2 regions of the Microbacterium bandirmense genome follow, and region 2 is predicted to be linked to the other one. Evidence: predicted binding sites of a transcription regulator. Region 2 holds the regulator's gene; the other holds the start of a gene.
What was found. Region 2 encodes HrcA, which represses chaperone genes, less so after heat shock. Its sites were predicted from a motif close to TTNGCACTCGNNNNNNNCGAGTGCNAA; they were not measured.

Region 1: the regulator HrcA is predicted to act here: its motif matches at 1,498-1,524, upstream of groL (chaperonin GroEL).

Annotation. Positions count from the first base shown of each region.
Region 1 covers NZ_JBBDGM010000009.1:25,206-28,616, forward strand. The annotation lists gene groL (chaperonin GroEL) at 1-1,461, opposite strand, end outside; gene WDU99_RS11500 (LytR C-terminal domain-containing protein) at 1,591-2,175, opposite strand; gene WDU99_RS11505 (DUF3263 domain-containing protein) at 2,232-2,489, opposite strand; gene WDU99_RS11510 (DUF2332 domain-containing protein) at 2,499-3,411, opposite strand, start outside.
Region 2 covers NZ_JBBDGM010000001.1:242,285-245,695, reverse strand. The annotation lists gene dnaJ (molecular chaperone DnaJ) at 1-641, opposite strand, end outside; gene hrcA (heat-inducible transcriptional repressor HrcA) at 687-1,730, opposite strand; gene hemW (radical SAM family heme chaperone HemW) at 1,812-3,050, opposite strand; gene WDU99_RS01150 (DUF1990 family protein) at 3,050-3,411, opposite strand, start outside.

The DNA.
Region 1 (3,411 bases), on a different contig from region 2:
TGCGAACATGTCGCCGTACTCGCCGGTGGCCGCGTTCAGGCCCTGGCCGGCGGGGAGCTCGGCGACCTTGTGCGACACGACGCCGGGCTCGAGACCGGCGTTGATGGCGATCTGCTTGAGCGGTGCCTCGGTCGCGACACGCACGATGTTCGCGCCGGTGGCCTCGTCACCCTCGAGGGCGAGGTTGTCGAGCACCTTGGCCGACTGCAGCAGCGCGACGCCACCACCGGGGACGATGCCCTCCTCGACGGCCGCCTTCGCGTTGCGGACGGCGTCCTCGATGCGGTGCTTGCGCTCCTTCAGCTCGACCTCGGTCGCCGCACCCGCCTTGATGACGGCCACGCCGCCGGCGAGCTTGGCGAGGCGCTCCTGGAGCTTCTCGCGGTCGTAGTCGCTGTCGGTGTTCTCGATCTCGCGACGGATCTGGGTCACGCGGCCCTCGATCGTCGACGCCTCGCCGGCGCCCTCGACGATCGTGGTCTCGTCCTTGGTGACGATGACCTTGCGAGCACGGCCGAGCAGGTCGAGGGTGGTGTTCTCGAGCTTGAGGCCGACCTCTTCGGTGATGACCTGGCCGCCGGTGAGGATCGCGATGTCCTGCAGCTGCGCCTTGCGACGGTCGCCGAAGCCGGGGGCCTTGACGGCGACCGACTTGAAGATGCCGCGGATCTTGTTCAGCACGAGCGTCGCGAGAGCCTCGCCCTCGACGTCCTCGGCGATGATGACGAGCTCCTTGCCGTCCTGGATCACCTTGTCGACGACCGGCAGCAGGTCCTTGATGTTGCCGATCTTCTGGTTGGCGATCAGGATGTACGGGTCCTCGAAGACCGCTTCCTGGCGCTCGGGGTCGGTGACGAAGTAGGGGTTCAGGTAGCCCTTGTCGAAGCGCATGCCCTCGGTGAGCTCGAGCTCGGTGCCGAAGGTCTGCGACTCCTCGACGGTGACCACGCCCTCCTTGCCGACCTTGTCGATCGCCTCGGCGATGAGCTCGCCGATCTCGGGGTCAGCGGCGGAGATCGATGCCGTGGCGGCGATCTGCTCCTTCGAGTCGATCTCCTTGGCGCTGCTCAGCAGGTCTTCGGTGATGGCCGCGACGGCCTTCTCGATGCCGCGCTTGAGCGAGATGGGGTCGGCGCCGGCTGCGACGTTGCGCAGACCCTCGCGGACCAGCGCCTGGGCCAGCACGGTCGCCGTGGTCGTGCCGTCACCGGCGACGTCGTCGGTCTTCTTGGCGACCTCCTTGACGAGCTCCGCACCGATCTTCTCGTACGGGTCGTCGAGCTCGATCTCCTTGGCGATCGACACACCGTCGTTCGTGATCGTGGGGGCGCCCCACTTCTTCTCGAGCACGACGTTGCGACCGCGCGGGCCGAGGGTCACCTTGACGGCGTCGGCCAGGATGTTGAGGCCGCGCTCGAGGCCGCGACGGGCCTCCTCATCGAAAGCGATGATCTTTGCCATGAGTCTTTCGTCCCTCCCGGACGTAGGCGATGGGATTTAGCACTCAGAGTATGCGAGTGCTAACACCCAGTTTGGCACTCGACCCATGAGAGTGCAAGCCGTCGGGAGTGGGCGTTCGCCCAGCGCGGATCACTCCGCGGGGGCCTGCTCGCCATCTTCCGGCGCGTCGGTGGCGCGATCGAGACCGATCACGACGGTCAGCTGCGGCTGATCGGTGTCGTTCATGCCCGCGTAGAAGTCGCTCTGCTGCACCTCTGCCCCTCCGAGCACCTCGGCGACCCCGAGGGCTGCGGCCTCGTCGGCGGCTTCGACGTAGAACACCGTCGTCTTCTCGAACTCCTGGCTCGATCCCTCGCTGCCGAAGACGCCGTCTTCCGGCCATCCCTCGGCCAGCAGCGCCTCGCGCGTCGACGCCACCAGTCCGCCCTCGGGTGTCGCGTTCAGGATCAGCACACGGTAGGAGGTGTCGACCTCGGGAGCCGTGCCCTGCGTCTGCTGCGGAACGCTGAGGGCGGCCTCGTCAGGGCCGAACGAGATGCGGTCCATCATGACCAGCGAGACGAAGATGCCGCCGACGATGAGCACCAGCGCGACGGCCGCCGACCACAGCAAGACGACGAAGCCGTTCATGCCGGGCTGCTCGGCACGGTGCGCGCCGACGCGTCCGGACGTGCGGGGGATGTCGTCGAAACGGTCATGTGGGGGCTTTGACACCCCTCGATGCTAGCGGGGCGACCCCGAGAATCCGCACCGAGCGACCGGGCGGCGCGTCAGCCGGCGAAACCCCGCATGCGCGCCGTGCGCTGCGCACCGCGCGCGTCGCGCAGCCGGCGCAGGCGGCGCACCAGGAGCGGATCGAACTGCAGGGCCTGCTCGGTCTCGATGATGCGGCCGAGCAGCTGGTAGTACCGGGCGGGACTCATGCCCAGCTGCGTCCGGATGGTCTCCTCCTTCATGCCGCCGTGTCGCGGCCAGGCCGCTTCCAGCGTCAGGATCGCGCGATCGCGATCGGAGAGTTCCCCGAGCATGTCCTCAGGCTACGCGGCGTCGGCGCCATCACCGGCACGCCACTCCCACCACCGTCCGAGCGGATCGGCATCGGCGAGGACCTGCCCGTCGAGCGCGACGGCGAAGCCGTCGAAGTCGCCGCGATCGACGGGTGGTTGCCAGCCCTCGTGCAGACCAGGGGCGTCGATGGTGATCCACCGTGCGTCCAGGGCCCGGATGCGATCGATGAGCGCCGTCCTGGCCGAGCGCGGCAGATACACGAGCATGCCGGGCGTCGTGACGACCAGCGTCGCATCGCGCGGTGCGACGGCCACGAGCTCATCGAGTCGCTCGGCCGCGTCGCCGGCGCGCAGCAGTGGCGGGTCCTCGGCCGCGATGCGCATCGCGGCCTCGATCCGCGTGGCGCGCTCGTGCTCCCCCGGCCAGATCAGCGACCGCATCCACTCGCGATCGGCGGCGTCGCGCACGTCGACGGGCGCCAGGTCGATGCCGCCGCGCCACACCACCTCGGGCATCCTCAGCGGTGGCATGGCCCCGCGCACGACACTGGTCAGCACGACGTCGGAGGGGCCTTCGTCGGGGTCGAGACGACCGCGCTCCGCACCGTCGTCGCCGATGAACCGGTAGGAGTACCGATCGGGGTACAGGCACAGTCCGGCCGCCGCACCGAGCTCGAGCAGGGCGAGCGGGCCCTCGATCCGGCCCAGCGCCGGCAGCAGGGCGGCCAGGCGCAGCGGCTCGTTGGTCTGCACGGTGCGGCTCTGGCATCCGTCGACCAGCGCGGCGGCGTGCTCGAGCATGAACCCGCGCCACTCGGGGTACGGAGCGAGAGGCGCTCCCAGCATCCGACTGACCGCGAAGACCAGCGGCGGCTGCCGATCCTGCGGGCTGATCTGCTCCAACAGCGTCAGCATCTCAGCATCCGCCGCGATCCCCGCCGCC
Region 2 (3,411 bases):
GCGGGGATGTCGAGCGAGACGGTGCGCCGCGAGCGCACCCGGCCCTGACCCGCGCACGATCCGCACGGGTACGGGATGGTGGTGCCGAAGCCCTCGCAACTGCCGCATGGCTGGGTGGTGACGACGTTGCCGAGCAGGCTGCGCACCTGTCGCTGCACGTGTCCGGTGCCGCCGCAGACGTCGCAGGTCACCGGCGAGGTGCCCGGCTGGCAGCAGCTGCCCTGGCAGGTCTCGCACAGCACCGCCGTGTCGACCTCGATGTCACGGTGCACCCCGAAGACCACGTCGCCGAGGTCGAGATCGACCCGCACGAGGGCGTCCTGGCCGCGTTCGCGGCGCGACCGCGGGCGAGCGCCGCGACCGCCGCCGGCGGCGCCGAAGAACGTCTCGAAGATGTCGCCGAAGCCGCCGAAGCCCCCTCCGAAGCCGCCGTTCTCGTCACCGCCCATGTCGTAGCGACGGCGCGAGTCCTCGTCGCTGAGCACGTCGTAGGCGTGCGTGACCAGCTTGAACCGCTCTGCGGCGTCCTCCCCCGGGTTCACATCGGGGTGCAGCTGCCTGGCCAGCTTTCGGTAGGCCTTCTTGATCTCGTCCTGCGACGCGTCCCTGGACACCCCGAGAACTTCGTAATGGTCCGCCACGATCACCTTTCTGCGTGTGCGTGCGTGAGTCTTCCGGCGCCCGCGTCAGCGAGCGGCCTCGTCGTCGTCGAGCATCCGCGACAGGTAGCGGGCCACGGCCCGCGCCGCCGCGAGGTTGCTCGGATAGTCCATCCGGGTGGGGCCCATCACCCCGACCCGCGCGGTGCCACCGGGCGCCGCGTAATTGCTGGCCACGATCGATGCCTCGCCGAGCCCGAACGGGGCGTTCTCGGTGCCGATGCTCGTCGCCAGCCCGTGCTCATCGGTGACCATCTCGCTCATCAGCCGCAGCAGGGTGACCTGCTCCTCGATGGCCTCGAGCAGCGGATGGATGCTGCCGCGGAAGTCGTGCTCCCGACGGGCGAGCGTCGCAGCCCCCGCCATCACCAGCCGCTCCTGCCGGAACTCCGCGAGCTCCTCCGAGATCACCGCGGTGAGAGCGCTGAGAGCGGGATGCAGGCGGATGCCCGGGGACCCTGGCTCGGGTTCGCTGAGCGCCAGCATCCGCTCGCTGGCATCGCCGACCGCCCGTCCCACGACGAGCGACAGCAGCTGCGCGCGCAGCAGCGCGACATCGGTCTCGTCGAGATCGATCGGCAGCGGCGCGATGCGCTGCGACACCCCGCCGGCATCGGTCACGATCACGACCAGCATGCGGTTCGGTGCCAGTGCGACCAGCTCCAGATGACTGATGTGCGCCCGCGCGAACGACGGGTACTGCGCGAGCGCGACCTGGCCGGTGAGCTGCGTGAGCACGCGCACGGTGCGCGCCATCAGGTCATCGAGATCGCCCGGGGTGCCGAGGAAGGATTCGATGGCGTTGCGCTGGCCCGGGGACAGCGGACGCAGCTGCGCCAGGTGGTTCACGAAGACGCGGTACCCCTTGTCGGTCGGCACGCGCCCCGACGACGTGTGCGGCGCGACGATCAGCTCTTCATCCTCGAGCAGCGCCATGTCATTGCGGATGGTCGCCGCCGACACGCCGAACGCGTGCCGCTCGACGATCGACTTGCTGCCGACCGGCTCATGGGTCGCCACGTAGTCCTGCACGATCGCGCGGAGAACCTCTAGCCCTCGCTCTGTGACCATCATCCCTCCCGCTGGCACTCGAACCGGTCGAGTGCCAATCCTACCCCGCTCAGCCGGACCCTCCTCGAAGACGGCGCGCCGTCACTCCGTCAGGGCGCGCACGACGGCATCCGCCAGCAGCCGACCGCGCAGGGTCAGGCGCACGCGCTTGTCGCGCAGGGCGGATGCCGGATCGACGAGTCCATCGGAGATCAGTTCCGCCACCCGCTCGCGGTGCGCCTCTGCGATCTCGTCGATCGGCAGACCCTCGGCGAGCCGGCTGAGCAGCAGCACGCGCTCGAGCGTGCGCGCCTCCGGGTCGGGCCGTTCGCGGCCGGCGGCCGGCGACTCGCCCAGGTCCAGTCGCTGCGCGTACGCGGCGGGGTGCTTGACGTTCCACCAGCGCAGGCCGGCCACGTGACTGTGCGCTCCAGGCCCGAATCCCCACCAATCCGATCCGCGCCAGTAGGCGAGGTTGTGCCGGGATGCATGCACGGACTGCGTACCGTGGCCGGGCCCCTTGGCCCAGTTGCTGACCTCGTACCAGTCGAAGCCCGCCGCCGCGAGGCGCGCGTCGGCGAGCTCGTACATGTCGGCCTGCAGATCGTCGTCGGGCGCCGGCACCTCGCCGCGACGGATCTGCCGCGCGAGCTTGGTGCCGTCCTCGATGATCAGCGCGTAGGCCGAGACGTGGTCCGGCTCGAGCGCGATCGCGGCCTCCAAGGACCGCTCCCAATCGACGAGCGATTCGCCGGGAGCGCCGTAGATCAGGTCGACGCTCACGTCGAGCCCGCCATCCCGCGCCGCCCGCACTGCCGTGCCGACGTTCTCGGGTCGGTGCGTGCGATCGAGGGCGGCCAGCACGTGCGGCACGGCGGACTGCATGCCGATCGACAGCCGGTTCACACCGGCATCCACCAGCGTGCGCACCACGTCGTCTGTCACCGTGTCTGGATTGGCCTCGACCGTCACCTCCGCGCCGTCGCGGATGCCGAACGCGTCTACGGCCGCGCGGAGCATCCGCGCGAGGTCGCCGGGTGGCAGCAGCGTCGGCGTGCCTCCGCCGAAGAAGACGGTGTCGAGCGGACGGAGGCCGTCCCTCTCGGCGAGCACGTCGCGGGCCAGCGCGATCTCGCGGATCAGCGTATCGGCGTACTGGTCCTGGCTCGTGCCACGCAGCTCGGTCGCCGTGTAGGTGTTGAAGTCGCAGTACCCGCAGCGCACCCGGCAGAACGGCACGTGCAGGTAGGCCGAGAACGGCACGGCACGATCGACGGGCAGATCGGCCGGGAGCCTGCCGTCGGTGGGCGCGGGGTCACCCAGCGGAAGGGCGCCGGGCATCAGATGGGCGTCGCATACAGCGGCGAGATCGCCCGCAGGTACCGGGCGAACAGCTCTTTGCGGCGGCGCTTCACCATGCCGGGCAGCCGGTAGAGCAGCGCCACGGGCGCGTCGAACGCGCGCACGGTGAACCACACCTCGTCGGTGTCCTCATGCCAGTAGAGATCGAACGACTCCTCGCCGCTGACCACCGAACCGCCGACCGTGCCCAGCACGAAGCCGACACGGCGACGCTCCTCGGTCACCGAGATCACACGCAGCTCACCGTCGGCGCGCATGCCCTTCACACGCCCCCGCAGCCTCAGCGTCATACCGGGTGCCGCGAACGGCGTGCCCTCGGCGTCGAAGCGCTGCTCCTGCT